Regions from separate parts of the Flexivirga alba genome, predicted to be linked through region 1. Evidence: predicted binding sites of a transcription regulator. Region 1 holds the regulator's gene; the other holds the start of a gene.
The links. The regulator HspR, encoded in region 1, represses chaperone genes until heat shock. The targets are predictions, from matches to a motif close to AAGTTGAGTCNNNNNGACTCAACTT.
Positions count from the first base shown of each region.

Region 2: lon (endopeptidase La) is a predicted target of HspR. The motif match lies at 4,885-4,909, and genes of this name have one in related genera.

Region 1 is NZ_JBHSWH010000001.1:1,555,227-1,563,715, reverse strand. It holds gene ACFQDH_RS07595 (metallophosphoesterase family protein) at 1-60, shown strand, start outside; gene ACFQDH_RS07590 (hypothetical protein) at 15-227, shown strand; gene ACFQDH_RS07585 (hypothetical protein) at 392-556, opposite strand; gene ACFQDH_RS07580 (LysR family transcriptional regulator) at 639-1,538, shown strand; gene ACFQDH_RS07575 (GNAT family N-acetyltransferase) at 1,539-2,546, opposite strand; gene ACFQDH_RS07570 (heat shock protein transcriptional repressor HspR) at 2,650-3,099, opposite strand; gene ACFQDH_RS07565 (DnaJ C-terminal domain-containing protein) at 3,099-4,112, opposite strand; gene ACFQDH_RS07560 (nucleotide exchange factor GrpE) at 4,195-4,851, opposite strand; gene dnaK (molecular chaperone DnaK) at 4,848-6,752, opposite strand; gene ACFQDH_RS07550 (hypothetical protein) at 6,969-7,118, opposite strand; gene ACFQDH_RS07545 (WD40/YVTN/BNR-like repeat-containing protein) at 7,115-8,128, opposite strand; gene ACFQDH_RS07540 (YciI family protein) at 8,338-8,489, shown strand, end outside.
Region 2 is NZ_JBHSWH010000001.1:1,706,312-1,714,800, forward strand. It holds gene ACFQDH_RS08295 (cytochrome P450) at 1-509, shown strand, start outside; gene ACFQDH_RS08300 (AAA family ATPase) at 514-1,113, shown strand; gene ACFQDH_RS08305 (hypothetical protein) at 1,162-2,016, shown strand; gene ACFQDH_RS08310 (CoA-binding protein) at 1,976-2,410, opposite strand; gene lon (endopeptidase La) at 2,430-4,808, opposite strand; gene ACFQDH_RS08320 (hypothetical protein) at 5,000-5,413, shown strand; gene ACFQDH_RS08325 (helix-turn-helix transcriptional regulator) at 5,413-5,640, shown strand; gene ACFQDH_RS08330 (GNAT family N-acetyltransferase) at 5,693-6,328, opposite strand; gene ACFQDH_RS08335 (carboxymuconolactone decarboxylase family protein) at 6,490-6,933, shown strand; gene ACFQDH_RS08340 (DNA polymerase IV) at 6,970-8,046, shown strand.

The DNA of each region.
Region 1 (8,489 bases):
CTCGCATCATCGACGTGTGCGACAACGCCGACGGCACTCTGTCGCTCTTCACGACGCTGATCGAGTCGGCCGCGCCATACCAGGCGTCATACGACGACAGCTCGCCTGCGGCACTTGCCTCGCTCTATCGAGAGCTGTCCTACAACGACATTCACCGCGATCCGAACCGGATGGGCAGCGACGCCGACCGCAACACCGAGCTGCTGCTGAAGAACCCAATGGCCTAGTGCAGTGAGTCAGAAATAGAGCAGGTACGGATGTGGGCAAAGTTGCTGGTCAGGCGCGAAGCGACTGTCCAACAACTTTGCACGCACCGCACTAGTGCCACATGAAGAACGTCCCCTGACCGATGGTCAGGGGACGTTCGCCGGACAGTGGGTCGGCATGGCGCTCAGTAGTGGCGGCTGAGCCACGGGGTCTGCTTCTCGATCAGCGTCTCCTGGGCGTTCTGCTGGTCACGCCAGAAGGCCCGAAGCTTGCCGGCGAAGCCGAGCGATGTCCGGCCGTGTCCGTGCCGTTGGTGGGTCGTCTTGTTCAGTGCTTGTGTTGTGTTCATGGGTTCCATTCTGGATGACTTAACTGTTCAGCACAAGCTGGGATTTCTTCATAATGCTTAAGTCTTGCTGTAGTATCGGAACATGCTCGACATACACCGTTTGAGGGTCTTTCGATCCGTCGTCGCCAGTGGCTCCGTGCAGGGCGCCGCGACCCATCTCGGCTACACGCCGTCCGCCGTCAGCCAGCACATCAATCAGTTGCAGCGCGAGACCGGGCTGACGCTTTTCGAGAAGGCGGGCCGCGGGATCTCTCCCACACCTACCGGGCGTCTACTGGCACAACAGAGCGACGACGCCATGGGCGCGCTCGCCCGACTGGACAACGTCGTGACTGACCTGCGCCAGGGTCGCACCGGCAGCTTGTCGATCGCCTGCTTCTCGTCGGCCGGCGAGGAATGGGTGCCGAGACTGGTCGCGAAACTGCAGCGGGAGTTCAAGAACGTGTTGATCACTGTCGACCTCAACGAGCACACTGAGGCTGCGCGAGCCGAGTGCGATCTCGACATCCGCACCGAGGATCTGAGCGAAAAGCCTTCTCACATCAAGGGATACACACGGCACGAGCTGACCACCGAGCCGTATGTCGTCGTCCTTCCCGCCAAGCATCCCCTCGCGGACCGCGACGAGATCGCGATGACCGACCTGGCCGACGACCCTTGGGTGGACGACAGCAACCAGGATCAGACGTGCGGCCGCATCCTCCGACGCGCCATCGACAAGTCCGGTATGTCACCGCGCACGGTCGCGGAGTGCCAGGACCACCACACGAGCTTCGCGCTGGTCGCAGCGGGCATCGGCGTGACGCTCGCGCCGCTGCTCACCCTCGGTTCGCTGCCCCGGAAGGCGCGTGCGGTGCCGTTGTCCTCCCCGGAGATCCGCCGTGGTATCTCCGTGCACGTGCGTGATGCTGCAGCCGGTAGTCCCGTCACCCGTCGGGCGCTGGAGTTGCTGCACGAGATCGCGCCCGACGACGAGCGATGACTAGCCGGTCGACGAGGCGAAGATCCACTCGGTCGAGGTCTCGACGATCTCGAAGCCGAGCTCGACGTTGATGGAGACCATGTGCTCGTTGGTGTCCGCATTCATCGTCCGGATGAAGGGGCGACCGGGGTAATCACGCTGCAACCGCTGGAGATTCGCGACCTTGACGGCAGTGCCGAGACGGTGGCCGCGATGTTCGCGATGGACATAGGTGCCTTCTTGCACGACCGGATCCATCGTGTCATCGAAGACCAGATCCGTCTGTGCAGCTACCGCACCGGACGTTTCGTCAATCGCGAGTGACGACAACCGAATTCGTCCTTGCTCGGCCTCACGCGCGTAGATGCGGCGCAACCGATCGGGCGTCACCTCCTCCGGCTCGAAATCGACGTCTCCGGAAGGCGCATCCACCGCCAGCATGCGCATCAGCTCGGCCAGCCCGGCCAGCAACTCGTCAGGGACCCGACCGACATACGTCTCGATGCGGTACCCGTCACGCCGTGCATTACTGGCAGCGGCAAGGTCGGCCAGTTTCTCCGCGGGCACAGGCAGTTCGAGATGCCGGGTCGGCTCACGCCACGCCGGAAGGAACCCCTGAGACCTGGCGAACCGCGCGTACTCGTGGTCATCGGCGCCCTCACCCGGAGCAAAGGTTTCGACGAAGAGCGCCGACCTGCCGAGCTCCCCGACGCGAGCCTTCGCGTGCCGCACCAGGGCAGCCCCGACGCCCCGCCGTCGATGCTCGGGTGCGACGTCAATGTCGGCATACACCTTCTCGAGGTTGTCCTGCGTGGGGACGAACAACAGACTCGTGCCGACGCAAGCGCCGTCGCGGAAGAACCCGTAGAGCTCCTGGCGCTCCTCCGGATCGGGCTGCCGCATACCGATCAGCCAGGACTTGTATGACGGTGGTGTGAACCAGGGCCGCGCAACACTCTTCGCGGCGACCCCGACATCGAAGACCTGGCGCATGGCGTCGTCGTCGGCAGGATCGATGAGTCGGATCACCCGACTCAGGCTACGGAACCCGGTGAGGCGTACACCACCGAATATTGAGTCGCCGCAAACGCCCACGACGGCAACGGTCGTGGGCGTTTCGTGTCCATCGAGGTCAGCGCTTGCGCCATACGACGAGGGCGCGCTCGGCCCGCACCGGCGTGACGCGCTCGCCCGGGCGCAGCGGCGTGATCTGACCGTCCGGGGCTGCCGCGAAGACGCGGCCCATGCCCTTGCTGCGCTCGCGGGCCAGCTCCTCGGACAGCTCGCGAACGCGCGACCGGAGTGCGCCGACCTGGTCCTCGAGCTCCAGGATCCGGCGGATGCCGGCGAGCGAGACGCCCTCCTCCTGGGAGAGTCGCTGCACTTCCCGCAGGACGTCCAGGTCGTCCATCGAGTAGCGACGCCCGCCGCCCCTGGTGCGGGACGGCGTCACGAGGCCCAATCTGTCGTATTGGCGCAGGGTTTGAGCATGTATGCCGGCAAGCTGCGCCGCCGCGGAGATCGCGTAGATCGGCGCGTCGCCCGGCGGCGGCGCCGCGCCTCGCCACGACGAGCGGACCATCACTGGGCAGCTTTCGCGCTCAGTTCGGCTCGCGGGTCGACGCCGTCGGCGCGCTCCTGCTCCGCGATCGCCTCGACCGCTTTCTTCGTCTCCCCGGACAGCTTCTCCGGCACGATGATCTGCACGATCGCGATCAGGTCACCGGCGCCGCTCTTGGCCTGGATGCCCTGGCCCTTGACGCGCAGCTTGCGACCGGACGGCGTGCCCGCCTTGATCTTGACCTTGACGCTCTTGCCACTCAGTGTCGGCACTGCGACGGTGGCTCCCAACGCGGCCTCGGCGAAGGTCACCGGCAGGTCGACCGTGAGGTTGTTGCCCTCGCGGCGGAACACCGGGTGTGACTGCACCGTGATGTGCAGCAGCAGGTCGCCGGGCTGCCCGCCATTGGGGCTGGGCTGCCCCTTGCCGCGCAACCGGATCGTCTGACCGTCCCTGACACCAGCGGGAATTCGCGTTTTGATCGTCTGCCCGTCGGCGGCCTGCAGGGCGATGGTCTCGCCGGCCGCAGCGTCCCGGAAGCTCAGCGTGGTGCGCGCCTCGAGGTCGGCGCCCTTGCGGGGACCGGCCTGGTAGCCGCCATACGGCGACCCGTAGCCGCCGCCACCGCCGAACTGGCCGAGGATGTCGTCGAGGTTGATCTGCTCGCCCCGGCCGCCGGTGGGGAACCGGACGTTCTGCCCACCGCCGCCTCCGCCGAACATCGAACCGAAGAGGTCCTCGAACCCGGCGCCGCCGCCGGCACCGCCCGGTCCGCCGGCGGTGAAACGAGCACCGCCACCGACCATCTGGCGCAGCTGGTCGTACTCCTGGCGCTTGGCCGGGTCGGCGAGGACGGAGTTGGCCTCGCCGATGTCCTTGAACTTCTGCTCCGCTGCCGTGTCACCAGGGTTCTGGTCCGGGTGCCACTTACGGGCGAGCTTGCGGTAGGCCTTCTTGATCTCGTCGTCGGTCGCCTCCTGGGAGACGCCGAGGATCTTGTAGAAGTCCTTTTCGAGCCAATCCTGACTAGCCATCAATCACTCCAGTACGTCGAAAGTTGCCTCACCGAGCGGGGATTCGCGATGAACCCCCGCTCGGTGGGCAACTTGGGCTTCATCAGGACGGGTCGGCGACCGCGACGCGGGCGGGGCGAACCATGCGCTCACCCAGCCGGTAGCCCGGCTGCATGACCTGCACGATCGTGGTGCCTTCCGAACCCTCCGGCACCTCGGCCTCGATGTGCATCAAGGCTTCGTGATGGGTGGGGTCGAACGGCTCACCGACCGCGCCGAACGCGGTCAGGCCCAGCTTGGTGAGCGTCGAGTCGAGCTTGTCGGCGATCTTCTCGAAGGGCGAGCCCTCCAGATCTCCGTGCTGCCTCGCCAGGTAGATGTCGTCGAGCACGGGCAGAAATGACTCCAGAACGCGCGCCGTAGTGGCGTCCCTCTGGGCCTCTCGGTCGCGCTCGACGCGCTTCTTGTAGTTGAAGTACTCCGCCTGGGTGCGCTGCAAGGCGTCGAGCCGCTCCGCCGCGAGCACGGTGTCAGGGTGGTCACCCTCCGTGTCCGCAACGTTCTCGGCCGGTGCCGGCTCGTCGGCGACATCCGGTGCGGTCTTGTCCGCCACGTTGCCCTCCGATGTCACTCGCACGTCACCGTTTTCGTCGATCCGGCGCTTGTCGCGGATGACCGGTCCGGTCTGGTCCTCTTCCTCCGGCCGCCGGCCGGGCTCCGCCGAAGCGGAGCCCGGCTGCGGGCCCTTGGGGTCGGTCACTTGGAGTCACCCTTGGTGTCGTCTTCGTCGTCGACGACCTCGGCATCCACCACGTCGTCGTTCTCGGCGTCGGCCTGCGGCGCGTCGCCCGCCCCGGCTGCACCCGCTGCGTCACCCGTCGGGGCTTCGCCCCCGGACTGCTGCTCGGCGGCATACAGGGCGGCGCCCATCTTCTGCGAGGTTTCGTTGACCTTGGTGGTCTTGGCGGAAATGTCCTCAGCAGAGGTGTTTTCGTCCTTGAGCGCGTCCTTGAGCTCGGTCAGCGCCGACTCGACCTCGGTCTTGGAGTCGGCCGGGACCTTGTCGCCGTTGTCGGCCAGGAACTTCTCCGTTGAGTAGACCAGCTGCTCCGCGGTGTTGCGGGCCTCGGTCTCCTCACGGCGCTTCTTGTCCTCGGCTGCGTGCTCCTCGGCATCCTTGACCATCCGCTCGATGTCTTCCTTCGGCAGCGCCGAGCCGCCGGAGATCGTCATCGACTGCTCCTTGTTGGTGCCACGGTCCTTGGCGGACACGTGGACGATGCCGTTGGCGTCGATGTCGAAGGTGACCTCGACCTGTGGCACGCCACGAGGCGCCGGCGCGATGCCGGACAGCTCGAAGTTGCCCAGCGGCTTGTTGTCCTTGGCCAGCTCGCGCTCACCCTGGAAGACCTGGATCTCGACCGACGGCTGGTTGTCCTCGGCGGTGGAGAACACCTCCGAGCGCTTGGTCGGGATCGCGGTGTTGCGCTCGATCAGCTTGGTGAACAGGCCACCCTTGGTCTCGATACCGAGCGACAGCGGCGTGACGTCGATGAGCAGCACGTCCTTGCGCTCACCCTTGAGCACACCGGCCTGCAGCGCGGCACCGACGGCGACGACCTCGTCCGGGTTGACGCCCTTGTTGGGCTCCTTGCCGGTGAGGTCCTTCACGACCTGCGCGACGGCCGGCATACGGGTCGAACCGCCAACCAGCACAACGTGATCGATGTCGCTGACGGTGACGCCGGCGTCCTTCATCACGTGCTCGAACGGGCCCTTGGTGCGCGCGAGGAGATCCTTCGTGAGGTCCTCGAACATCGCGCGGGTGATCGACTCGTCCAGGTGGATCGGGCCGTTCTCACCCATCGACAGGTATTGCAGGCTGACGTTGGTCGACGTCGCGCCGGACAGCTCCTTCTTGGCCTGCTCGGCGGCGTCCTGCAGACGCTGCATGGCGATCTTGTCCTTGGACAGGTCGACGCCGGTCTGGTTCTTGACCTGCTGGACCAGGTGGTTGACCACGCGCTGGTCCCAGTCGTCACCACCGAGCTTGTTGTCACCGCTGGTGGCGCGGACCTGGATGGTCGAGAAGCCGTCCTCCGGGTCCTTGCCGACCTCGAGGAGGGACACGTCGAAGGTGCCGCCACCGAGGTCGAAGACCAGGATGAGCTCGTCCTCCTTGCCCTTGTCGAGGCCGTAGGCGAGCGCCGCCGCGGTCGGCTCGTTGATGATACGCAGCACGTTGAGGCCCGCGATCTCACCGGCCTCCTTGGTTGCCTGGCGCTCGGCGTCGTCGAAGTATGCCGGGACGGTGATGACCGCATCGGTCACGTCCTCGCCCAGGTAGGACTCGGCGTCGCGCTTCAGCTTCTGCAGGATGCGGGCCGAGATCTCCTGCGGGGTGTACTTCTTGTCGTCGATCTGGGTGCTCCAGTCGGTGCCCATGTGGCGCTTGACGGAGCGAACCGTGCGGTCGACGTTGGTGACGGCCTGGCGCTTGGCGATGTCGCCGGCCAGCACGTCACCGTTCTTGGCGAACGCCACAACGGACGGCGTGGTGCGCCCGCCTTCTGCGTTCGCGATGATTTCGGGGTCGTTGCCCTCCAGGACCGCGACCGCGGAGTTGGTGGTGCCGAGGTCGATACCTACCGCACGTCCCATGTCTGTGTTCTCCCTTGGTTGAGATGTTTGGCTGTCATGTGTCGTCGCCGGACGCAGAGAAGCCCCGCGTCATACGAGCGAAGTTGACTGTGTCCGACTCAACTCCGGCGACCGCAGTCGTGTCAAACCGACGGCACCAAAGTTGCGCTTACCTGACTCAACTTTCAGGTAGGTCGAATGATTCCCGGTCCGGGGAGATTTTCTTCCGAGCCACCCCTAGACGCGTTCGAAGACCTCGACGGCCAGCACGGTGGGCAGGTGCCGGGCGATTTCATCCCATGTCTCGCCCTCGTCACGGCTGGCGAAGACGGACCCGGTGTTCGTCCCGAAGTAGACACCGGCGGGGTCCTGCCGGTCGCCGCTCATGCCCTGGCGCAGCACGGTGAAGAAGCACGCTTCTTGCGGGAGCCCGGTGCGTAGCGCCTCCCACGAAGCACCGGCGTTCCGGGAGCGCCATACAGCGGCGGCCGCATCCGGTGGGTAGCGGCCCTCGCTGTCGCCGTTGAGCGGCACGGTCCAGATCGTCCGGCCGTCACGCGGATGCGCCCAGAGTGGGAAGCCGAACGTCGAGGGCAGGCCCGCGGTGATGTTGTGCCAGGTGTGGCCGCCATCCTGCGAGCGCCATACACCGTGGTGATTCTGTTGGTAGAGAACGGATTCCTCCCCGCGGCGCGTTCGAGGTGGTGCACGCAGAAGCCGGTGTGCCCGTCGGAGGCCGCGGCCGGGTGGGTGTTGCCTTCGCCCGCCGTGGGGTCGGCGAGGTCGTTGCGGCGCTCCCAGGTCACGCCGCCGTCCTCGGTGGCGAAGACCCCGGCTGCGGAGATGCCGATCCACATCTTCTCGGGGTCTTCCGGGTCGACGACGATGGTGTGCAGGACGAGCCCCGCGGCGCCTGGTCCCCAGTCGGGCGCCGACGGGTGATCAGTCAGGCCCTTGACCGTCTGCCAGGTCTCGCCATCGTCGTCGCTGACCAGCAGGGTCGCGGGTTTGGTTCCGGCATAAAGCTTTCCGCCGGATCGGCCAAGTGACCAGACCTGAGAGAAGCTGTCACCGAACGGGACCGGTGCCTCGGTCCAGCCGATCGACTCCGCGAACTCGGGATCGTTCGCCGCCCATGAGTCCATCTCGCCGGTGGTCAGCTTGGTCACGTCCCACGTCGCGCCGCCGTCGTTGGAGCGCCATACGCCGGCACCGGACCAGTCGCCGCCACCGCCGGCCCACATCGTCCCGGTAGCCGGGTCGCCGATGACGTGGTTGATCGGCCACCCGTCGCAATACGGTCCGCGAACCGCCCAGCGCGAGCGATCGGCGTCGCCGTCGAGGATGAACGTGCCCTTGGTCGTCCCGACCAACACCTGGATGGCTACATCGGACATCAGACGCTTCCTTCGTCGAGGCCCGGGCCGTTGTATGCCGGGGACCGCAACCTCCTATTCTCGCCACGGGCGGGCCAGCGGGCAAGACCTGAGAGCACCCCAAACGGGCACACAACAATCGTCGGTTGCGACTCTGTCGTATTCGTCGTGTGCTGTTCGTAGAGATGGTGAGCGGGCACCGAGTCCGCCACTGCGACAAAGGAGCCGACATGGCGCAATACATCATCTACTTCAACCAGCAGTGGGTGGGCGACCACAGCGAGGAGTGGTTCAGCAAGCGCGGGCCACTCGCGAACGCGGTCGTGGAAGAAGCGAAGGACGCAGGCGTCTACGTCTTCGCCGGTGGGCTGGAAGAAGACAT
Region 2 (8,489 bases), 150 kb from region 1:
ACATGTTCTGGCTGTTCGCCGTCGCGGGCAACGAGACGCTGCGCAACGGTCTGCCCGGAGCGATGATCGCGTTGCTTTCGAACCCGGAAGCGATGGCCGCGCTGCGCAACGACCCATCGCTCATCCCGGGCGCAGTCGACGAGTTGCTGCGCTGGTGGACGCCGGTGATGACCTTCCGCCGCACCGCGACCTGTGACACGTCACTGGCCGGGACCTCTGTTCGGGCGGGGGACAAGGTGGTCGTGTCCTATCTCGGCGCCAACCGCGACCCGGCCGTGTTCGAGCGTCCGGACGAGCTGCTCATCGGTCGAAAGCCCAACAACCACAGAGTTTTCGGACACGGCCCGCATGTCTGCGTCGGGGCACACTTTGCTCGCGTGCAGATGGCGCATCTCTTTCGTGAAGTGCTGGGGCGCACGCGCGCCATACAACTCGGCGGCGAGCCGGCGTTGCTGCGCTCGAACTTCCAGCGCGGCGTCAAGCGGCTGCCGATCCGCTGGGCTGCGTGATCTCGTGCTCATCTGGATCAACGGGGCGTTCGGGTCGGGCAAGACACAGACCGCTCACGAGCTACAACGTCGCGTGGAGACCGCACACGTGGCAGACCCCGAGCTGCTCGGTTATGCGCTGCACAAGATGCTTCCGGCATACGAACGCAACGACTTCCAGGACATCCCGCAGTGGCGGTCTGGTGTCGGTGATGTCTTGCAGCAGGCGGAGGGTGCGGCTCGTGGGCCGGTCATCGTGCCGATGACGATCGTGCGTGACGACTACTTTGACGAGATAGTTGGTGGCCTGCGCGAGCGCGGTGTCGACATACGGCACTACACACTGTCTGCGACACCCGAGGCGCTCCGAAAGCGTTTGAGGTCAAGACTTTCCACCCTACGAGGCCACGAAGACACTTGGGCCTTGAGCAACATCGATCGTTGTGTCTCAGCGCTGAACGAAGCACGCTACGCGACCCACGTGCCGACCGACGACCTGACGATCGACGAGGTCGTCGAGTGGATCGCCGAGGACGCCGGGCTGCCGTTGGTGACCGAGCGGATGCGACCGGCGCGCTATCAGCTGCGTCGCCTCGGCGTCGGCATACGGCACATTCGGCTCTGATGCCGGCCGGGATGGATCAACACGCCGTCTCTCGCACTCCTTGATGACATGGAAGACAATCTGGAGATGACCGCCGAGGTGACGACCTACCGTTACTTGCGGTCCTGCCTGCTGGCACTGCTCTTGGCACTGACTGTCTCGGTCGGTATCGAGACGGTCCGCGGCGGTTGGCAGACGTCGATCAGCGCCTACTACTACACGCCTGCGGGGCCGGTGTTCGTTGCGGTGTTGGCGAGCGTCGGGGCGTGTCTTGTCGCGCTGCGCGGCTACACCGATGCGGAGAACGTCTGCCTCAAACTCGCAGGGGTCAGCGCCCCGATGGTGGCGTTCGTGCCGACACCGGAGAGTGGGCGGTCGCCGGACGTCGTCGCGATCACCAACAACGCCGCGACCTTCCTGACCGTGCTGGGCATCGGCTACCTCGTCGTGTTGGGGTTTGCCGTTCGGCGAGTGCGCCGGCACGAGCGCGTGACCGCCTGGAGTGTGATCGGCCTGGCGTCGGTCGCACTCGCGTGGGTTGTCGGGGTGGTGTGGCTGGCGGTGGATCGCACCACGTTCGCCGGCCACGCGCATGCGCTGGCGGCGTTGTTCACCTTCTTGCCGTTCGCCGGGGTCGTGGCGCTCAACACCGACTGGGGTGTGCGGGTGATCGCTCGGAAAACGGCCGTGAGCCGGACCCGCTTCGACAAGGCCTACTGGGTGGTGCTCATCGGAATGGGTTGCGCCGCGGTCGGGTTCGCGATCTTTCGGACGTCGTGGGACTACGCGATGCTGGGGCTGGAGATCGCGCTCTTGGGTCTCTTCGCAGCCTTCTGGATCCTGCAGACGATCGATCTGATGGATCCGCGCCGGGATGCCGCGACTAGTCTGCCGGGCCGGCCAGCGCCCGATGTTCGACCTTGAGACAACGGTCCATCACGACCGTGAGACCGGCCGAAGTGGCTACGGTTGCTAGGTTCTCGTCATACAGGCCGAGCTGGAACCACAGCACTCGTGCGCGCGCGGCGATGGCTTCGTCGGTGATGCCGGGCAACTCGCTGGCGCGGCGGAACACGTCGACGATGTCCGGCGCGGACGGCAGGTCGGCAAGACTCGGATAGACGGTCCGGCCGAACAGCGTGGTCAGATTCGGGTTCACCAGCCACACCTCGTAATCGGTGTGCTCGATGAGGTATGCCGCCACTCCATGGCTCGGCCGCGCCGGGTTGTCCGAGACACCGACCACCGCGATGGTCCGTGCGGTTTGCAACACCTCACGAGTCTCTGCGGTGGTCGGTGGTCTCCAACGTTCGGTCATGACCTCACGCTAGGTCCGGTCAGCCCGCATGCGGCAGCTGGGTGCCGTCGGTCGAGGCATCCTCGAACGCGAGCTCAAGGATCTCCGCAACGTCACTCACCGGTCGTATGTCGAGCGCGGCCTTCACCTCGTCCGGCACGTCGTCCAGGTCGGGTTCGTTCCGCTGTGGAATGAAAACCGTTGTCAAACCGGCACGTTGGGCAGCCAGCAGCTTCTGCTTGACGCCTCCGATCGGTAGGACGCGACCGTTCAGGGTCACCTCTCCCGTCATACCGACGTCGCTGCGGACCGGGCGACCCGTGGCCAACGAGGCGAGCGCCGTCACCATGGTGACTCCGGCGGACGGTCCGTCCTTCGGTGTTGCGCCGGCCGGGACGTGCAGGTGGATCGATCCGGCGAGCGTCGATACGTCGACGCCGTGCTCGGTCCCGTGCGCGCGCAGGTAGGACAGCGCGATCTGAGCGGACTCCTTCATGACGTCGCCGAGCTGTCCGGTGAGGGTCAGGTGCGGCTCGGACTCGGATTCCATGTCAGCAGAGGCGGATTGCAGCTTCACAGTTGCCGGCTTGGCTGCTTCGATGAAGAGCACGTCACCACCCATGCCGGTCACTGCCAGTCCGGTGGCGACACCGGGCACTGCCGTGCGTTCCGCTGACTCGGGAGTGAAGCGCGGCCGGCCGAGGTAGTCCTTGAGGTCATCGACGGTCACCTGCACGGGCGCCTCGGCCTTGTCGGTCGCCAAATTGGTGGCCACCTTGCGGAGGATCTTGCCGAGCATCCGCTCCATCTGCCGGACTCCGGCTTCGCGGGTGTAATTGCCTGCCATCTCACGCAATGCGGCGTCGTCGATGGTCACGTCGTCCGCCGTGAGAGCAGCGCGCTCCAGCTGCCGGGGGAGCAGGTGCGTGGACGCGATGGCGACCTTGTCGTCCTCGGTGTAACCGTCGAGCGCGACGAGCTCCATGCGGTCCAGCAGCGCGCTCGGGATCGTCTCGAGGGTGTTGGCCGTGGCGATGAAGACCACGTCGGACAGGTCGAGGTCGAGCTCGAGGTAGTGGTCGCGGAACGTGTGGTTCTGTGCCGGGTCGAGCACCTCGAGCAGCGCTGCCGCCGGGTCACCGCGGAAGTCGGAGCCGACCTTGTCGATCTCGTCGAGCAGCACGACCGGGTTCATCGAGCCGGCTTCCTTGATGGCGCGGACGATTCGGCCGGGCAGAGCACCGACATACGTCCGCCGGTGGCCACGGATCTCGGCCTCGTCGCGCACACCACCGAGGGCGACGCGCACGAACTTGCGATCGAGAGCACGCGCCACGCTCTCACCGAGGGACGTCTTGCCGACGCCGGGTGGGCCGACGAGAGCGAGCACCGCGCCTGAGCCACGTCCGCCGACGACCTCCATGCCGCGTTCCGCGCGGCGGCCGCGCACGGCGAGGTATTCGACGATGCGGTCCTTGACGTCGTCCAAGCCGTGGTGGTCGGCATCGAGCACTTCACGCGCGGCAGTGATGTCCGTGCGGTCGGATGTCTTGTCGTTCCAGGGCAGTTCGAGGACGGTGTCGAGCCAGGTGCGGATCCAGCCGCCCTCCGGGCTCTGCTCGCTGGAACGCTCCAGCTTGCCGACCTCGCGCAGCGCGGCCTCGCGGACTGGGTCGGGCAGGTCGGCCGCCTCGACGCGCGACCGGTAGTCGTCAGCGCCTTCGGGCTCGTTCTCGCCGAGCTCCTTGCGGATGGCGTCGAGTTGCTGACGCAGCAGGAACTCGCGCTGGCTCTTGTCCATGCCGTCGCGCACGTCATGGGCGATCTTGTCCGAAACCTCTTGCTCCGCAAGGTGATCGCCGGTCCACTTGATGAGGGTCTCGAGTCGCTTGTCGACGTCGGTCTCCTCGAGCAGCTGGACGCGCTGCTGCGGGGAGAGGAATGACGCCCACCCGGCGAGGTCGGACAAGGCGTGCGGGTCGGTGGTCGACTCGACGTGATCGATGACCTGCCACGCGTTGCGGCGCTTGAGGGTCGCGACCACCAGCCGCTTGTAGTCGGTAGCGAGTTCCTGGGTGCGCTCGGTCGGCGCGCCGGGTTCGACCAGCTCCGCCTCCACCCAGAGGGCGGCGCCGGGTCCGGTCACACCGCGGCCGATACGAGCGCGGTCGGTGGCGCGCAGGACGGCGGCGGGCTCGCCGTTCGGCATACGCCCGACCTGCTCGATGGTGACGACCGCGCCGACCGTCGGGTATTTGTCGTCGATGCGCGGTGCGAGCAGCAACTGCTCACCGTCGGCCGCGCGAGCAGCGTCGACTGCGGCACGTGCCTCGTCGTCGAGCTCGATGGGCAGGGTCATGCCGGGCAGTGCCACCTGGTCGTGCAGGAACAGCACCGGCAGCTGGGTTGATCGGGTCATCGCTCTCCTTGTGAGGCGTATGGCGACACGAACGGGTTCGTCGGCCGGTGCCGGTGGACGGGTCGTGTCGCTGCGAAAGTTGAGTCTTATCCGCTCAAGGCTGCGCGCGGCGGTTTTGTTCCCGGCGGTGCGAGCGATCGGAATGTCAAGGGTGCTTGACAGGTCCAGGAGCTGCGTCATACCGTGCAGAGATGACAAGGAATCTTGACTTGGACGAGGAAACGCCGGTCGAGCTGAGACGCCGGCGCAGCGTCCGAGTGCGGATCTGGGCCGGGCTCGCGTGCTACCTGCTGACCAGTCTCGCGCTCGACCAATGGGGGCATTCGGCCGGTTCGTGGCGTGTTGCGTGGGCTGCCTTGCCGCTCTTCTTCCTCGCCTGGGTGGTGGGCGTCGTCGCGATGCGGATGCGGCAGCTGGACGAGTACCAGATCAAGCTGGCCTTTCCGGGGCTGGCAGTCGGCTTCGCCGCGACGGTTTTCGCCGCCTTCGCGGTCGGCACCCTGGACGCCGCCGGACTTTCAGTTTCCGGGGGCTGGCCGGTCGCCATCGTCGGGCTGCTCGCATGGGCGGTCACCACCCGCCTCGTCAAGGCACCGACCGCCTGATGGAGAACCGGATTCGTTCCGAGCGTGAGGCGCGCAGTTGGACCCAGGTGGTCCTTGCCGCGCACCTGGAGGTATCCCGCCAGACTGTCGTGGCGCTCGAAACGGGAAAGTACGACCCGTCTCTCCCGCTGGCATTCCGCATCGCGAAGGTGTTCGACAAGCCGATCGAGGGGATCTTCTTTCCGGAAGGTCGATCGCTGGTTGTCAAGGATGCGGCGATCGATTGATGTGGCTGAACGTGGGTGTGCGGTCGTCATCGGTTGGATCGTTGGCGTCCGGTCAGCCCAGCCCGAAGAATGGCCGACACGGGTCAAAACCGCTGACAGTGCTGGTGGTTCGGCGTTGCGCCACCCAGTCGGGCCGGTCCATGGCCAGGTGCTGCAGTGCGACGACTTCACCTCCGGTGTCGTGCGGTTCGACCGCGGTGTCTCGATAGCCGAGGTGCCGGCTCACCCCGAGGGAAGCCTCGTTGGTGACTAATGCGGACGTGATCGCCTGCTCGGCGCCGAGTTGCTCGAATGCGAACGCAAGCATCAGCTCGCGTGCCTGTATGCCGAATCCGTTGCCACGGAACGTTTTTGCGATCCAGGATGCGCTGTCGACGGTGCGCTTCTGTGGGAAGTCGGTGCCTTCGAGAGTCTGTATGCCGAGAGGCTCGTCGTCTCGCCATACACCGAAGTCGACGGCCCAGTCGTCGACCGACCAGCATCCGCGATGCCGCCAGATGCTCTGGACCAGCCGGCGCTCACGATCGGTCGCAGGCGGCACTCCGGGCAGCGGTGGATAGGCCGGGTCGAGGTCGAAGTCGGTGGGAAAGATCGCCACGAAGCCTGCGAGGTCGACGTCGCGCACCGGGCGAAGTGTGATGCCCGACGCGCTGAGCATGAGGTCGTCGAACGGCCACCGCATTGTCATGACGTCAGCTTCGCAGAAGGTGCGATGTCGGTCATCCAGGCGCCTGACTGATCGGGTCCTCCGCGGACGACTCCGCTGCACGTGTCACATTCTTCGGTCGCCATACGTCTCCTGTTGCGAACGAACCGATCAACTTCAAGGAGCACCCGATGGAACCCCGTATGACGAACCCCGCCTACCTGCTCGATCCGGCCGGTATCAAGGGAATTCAAGCGTTGGCCGCGTCCGTCCGCGGACAGGGGGTGCCGGACACGACGCTGGAACTCGTCCACCTGCGGGTCAGCCAGATCAATGGCTGCTCGTGGTGCTTGCAGTACGGCATGGAGAACGCGAAGAAGGCGGGCGAGAGCGACGAACGACTGATCTCGATCGCCGGCTGGCGCGATGCGCCGTACTTCACCGACGACGAGCGCGCGGCGCTGCTGCTCGCCGAGCACGTGACGCGGATCGCGGACAGCCTCGACCCCGTCCCGGACACCGTCTGGGGCGAGGTCGCTGACCGGTACGACGAGCAGGCTCTCGCCGCGCTCGTCGCCTGGATCGCGACAACCAACCTCTTCAACCGGATCAACGTCACCACCCGCCAGACCGCCGGCACGCGCTGATCGCCAGGCGGGGCCGGCCCGTGGCAGGCTTGCGCCATGACGGCCTGGGTCCTGCACGTCGACATGGATCAATTCCTTGCTGCCGTCGAGATCCAGCGTCACCCCGAGCTCGCGGGCAAGCCGGTCGTCGTCGGGGGCCGCGGCGATCCGACCGAGCGGGCCGTCGTCTCGACCGCGTCCTACGAGGCGCGCGAATTCGGCATCCGCTCGGGTATGGCGCTCAAGATCGCCGTACGCCGCTGTCCCGAGGCGATCTTCCTTCCGGTGGACTTCCCTGTCTACGAAGCGGTTTCAGCGAAAGTCATGCAAGCGCTGCGCGACTTCCCGGGCGCCGTTGTCGAGTTGCTGGGCTGGGACGAAGCCTTCGTCGGCATCGACAGCGAGGACCCGATGGAGACCGCCCACGCCGTGCGTCGCGCCGTCTTCGACGCGACCGGCCTGCATTGCAGCGTCGGTGTGGGCGACACCAAGATGCGCGCCAAGGTCGCCACCGACCTCGGCAAGCCACGCGGCGTCTTCAGGCTGACCCGCGACAACTGGCTGGAGGTGATGGGTGATCGGCCGGTGAAGGCGTTGTGGGGTATCGGCAGTCAGACGTCGAAACGACTCGAGTCACACGGCATCCGCACCGTGAACGATCTCGCCGCCACCGCAGACGACGTCCTTGCCGCGGAGTTCGGGCCCAACACCGGTCCGCACATCGGTCGCCTCGGCCGGGGCGCGGGTAGCGCGGTGGTCGACGACACGCCATGGATCGCGCGCGCCCACGGGCACGAAACCACCTATCAGCAGGACCTCACGACTCCCGACGCGATCCGGGCGGCGCTGGGTGATCTGGCGGCCTTGGTCGAGAAGGACTTGCGGCAGGAGCAACGCCCCTGTCAGCGGGTCCACCTGAAGATCCGCTTCGCGCCGTTCTTCACGTTCACCCGGGTCCGCAAGCTCCCGGAGCCGACATACGATCCGGCAGTGATCGTGGACACGGCGTTCGCGCTCTACACCAAGCTCGCCGACGATCGACCGGTCCGATTGCTCGGGATACGTGGCGAGATGGTCCCGCCCGAGGGTGGGTATGACGCACCCCGCACCCACGGGCGTCGTGGCAATCCGTGACCTCTCGGTGAGGAGAGTCGGACTTCAATAAAGCCGCAGCGCCGGCGAGGGGCGAATAAGATCTCCGCACCGATTCCGATGGTCCGATCTGCCGGCGTGTCATCGCCCACTTGCCAACTCATCACCTCACGTTGTGCGGGAGTCGCCATGCCCGTTGATCCGAGTTCCGTCCGAACGAGTCGACCGTGTCGCAACGACGCGGCGCCCCGACACCTGACTCGTCGGCGCGTTGCGTTCGTGGGCTGTTGTTGCGCCGCAGCTCTCGCGTTGTCCGGGTGTGGCGGCGGAGGGACGACCGGCAGCGGAACGTCCACGTCACCGATCGCCGCCACGCGCACGAGCACCGCTTCGTCCACCACGAGCTCCCCACTGGTCGCGTCGACGACGTCCATCTCCCGACCGCCGCGGAGCACGTCGACCGCGGCTCGCTCGTCAGTGACCAG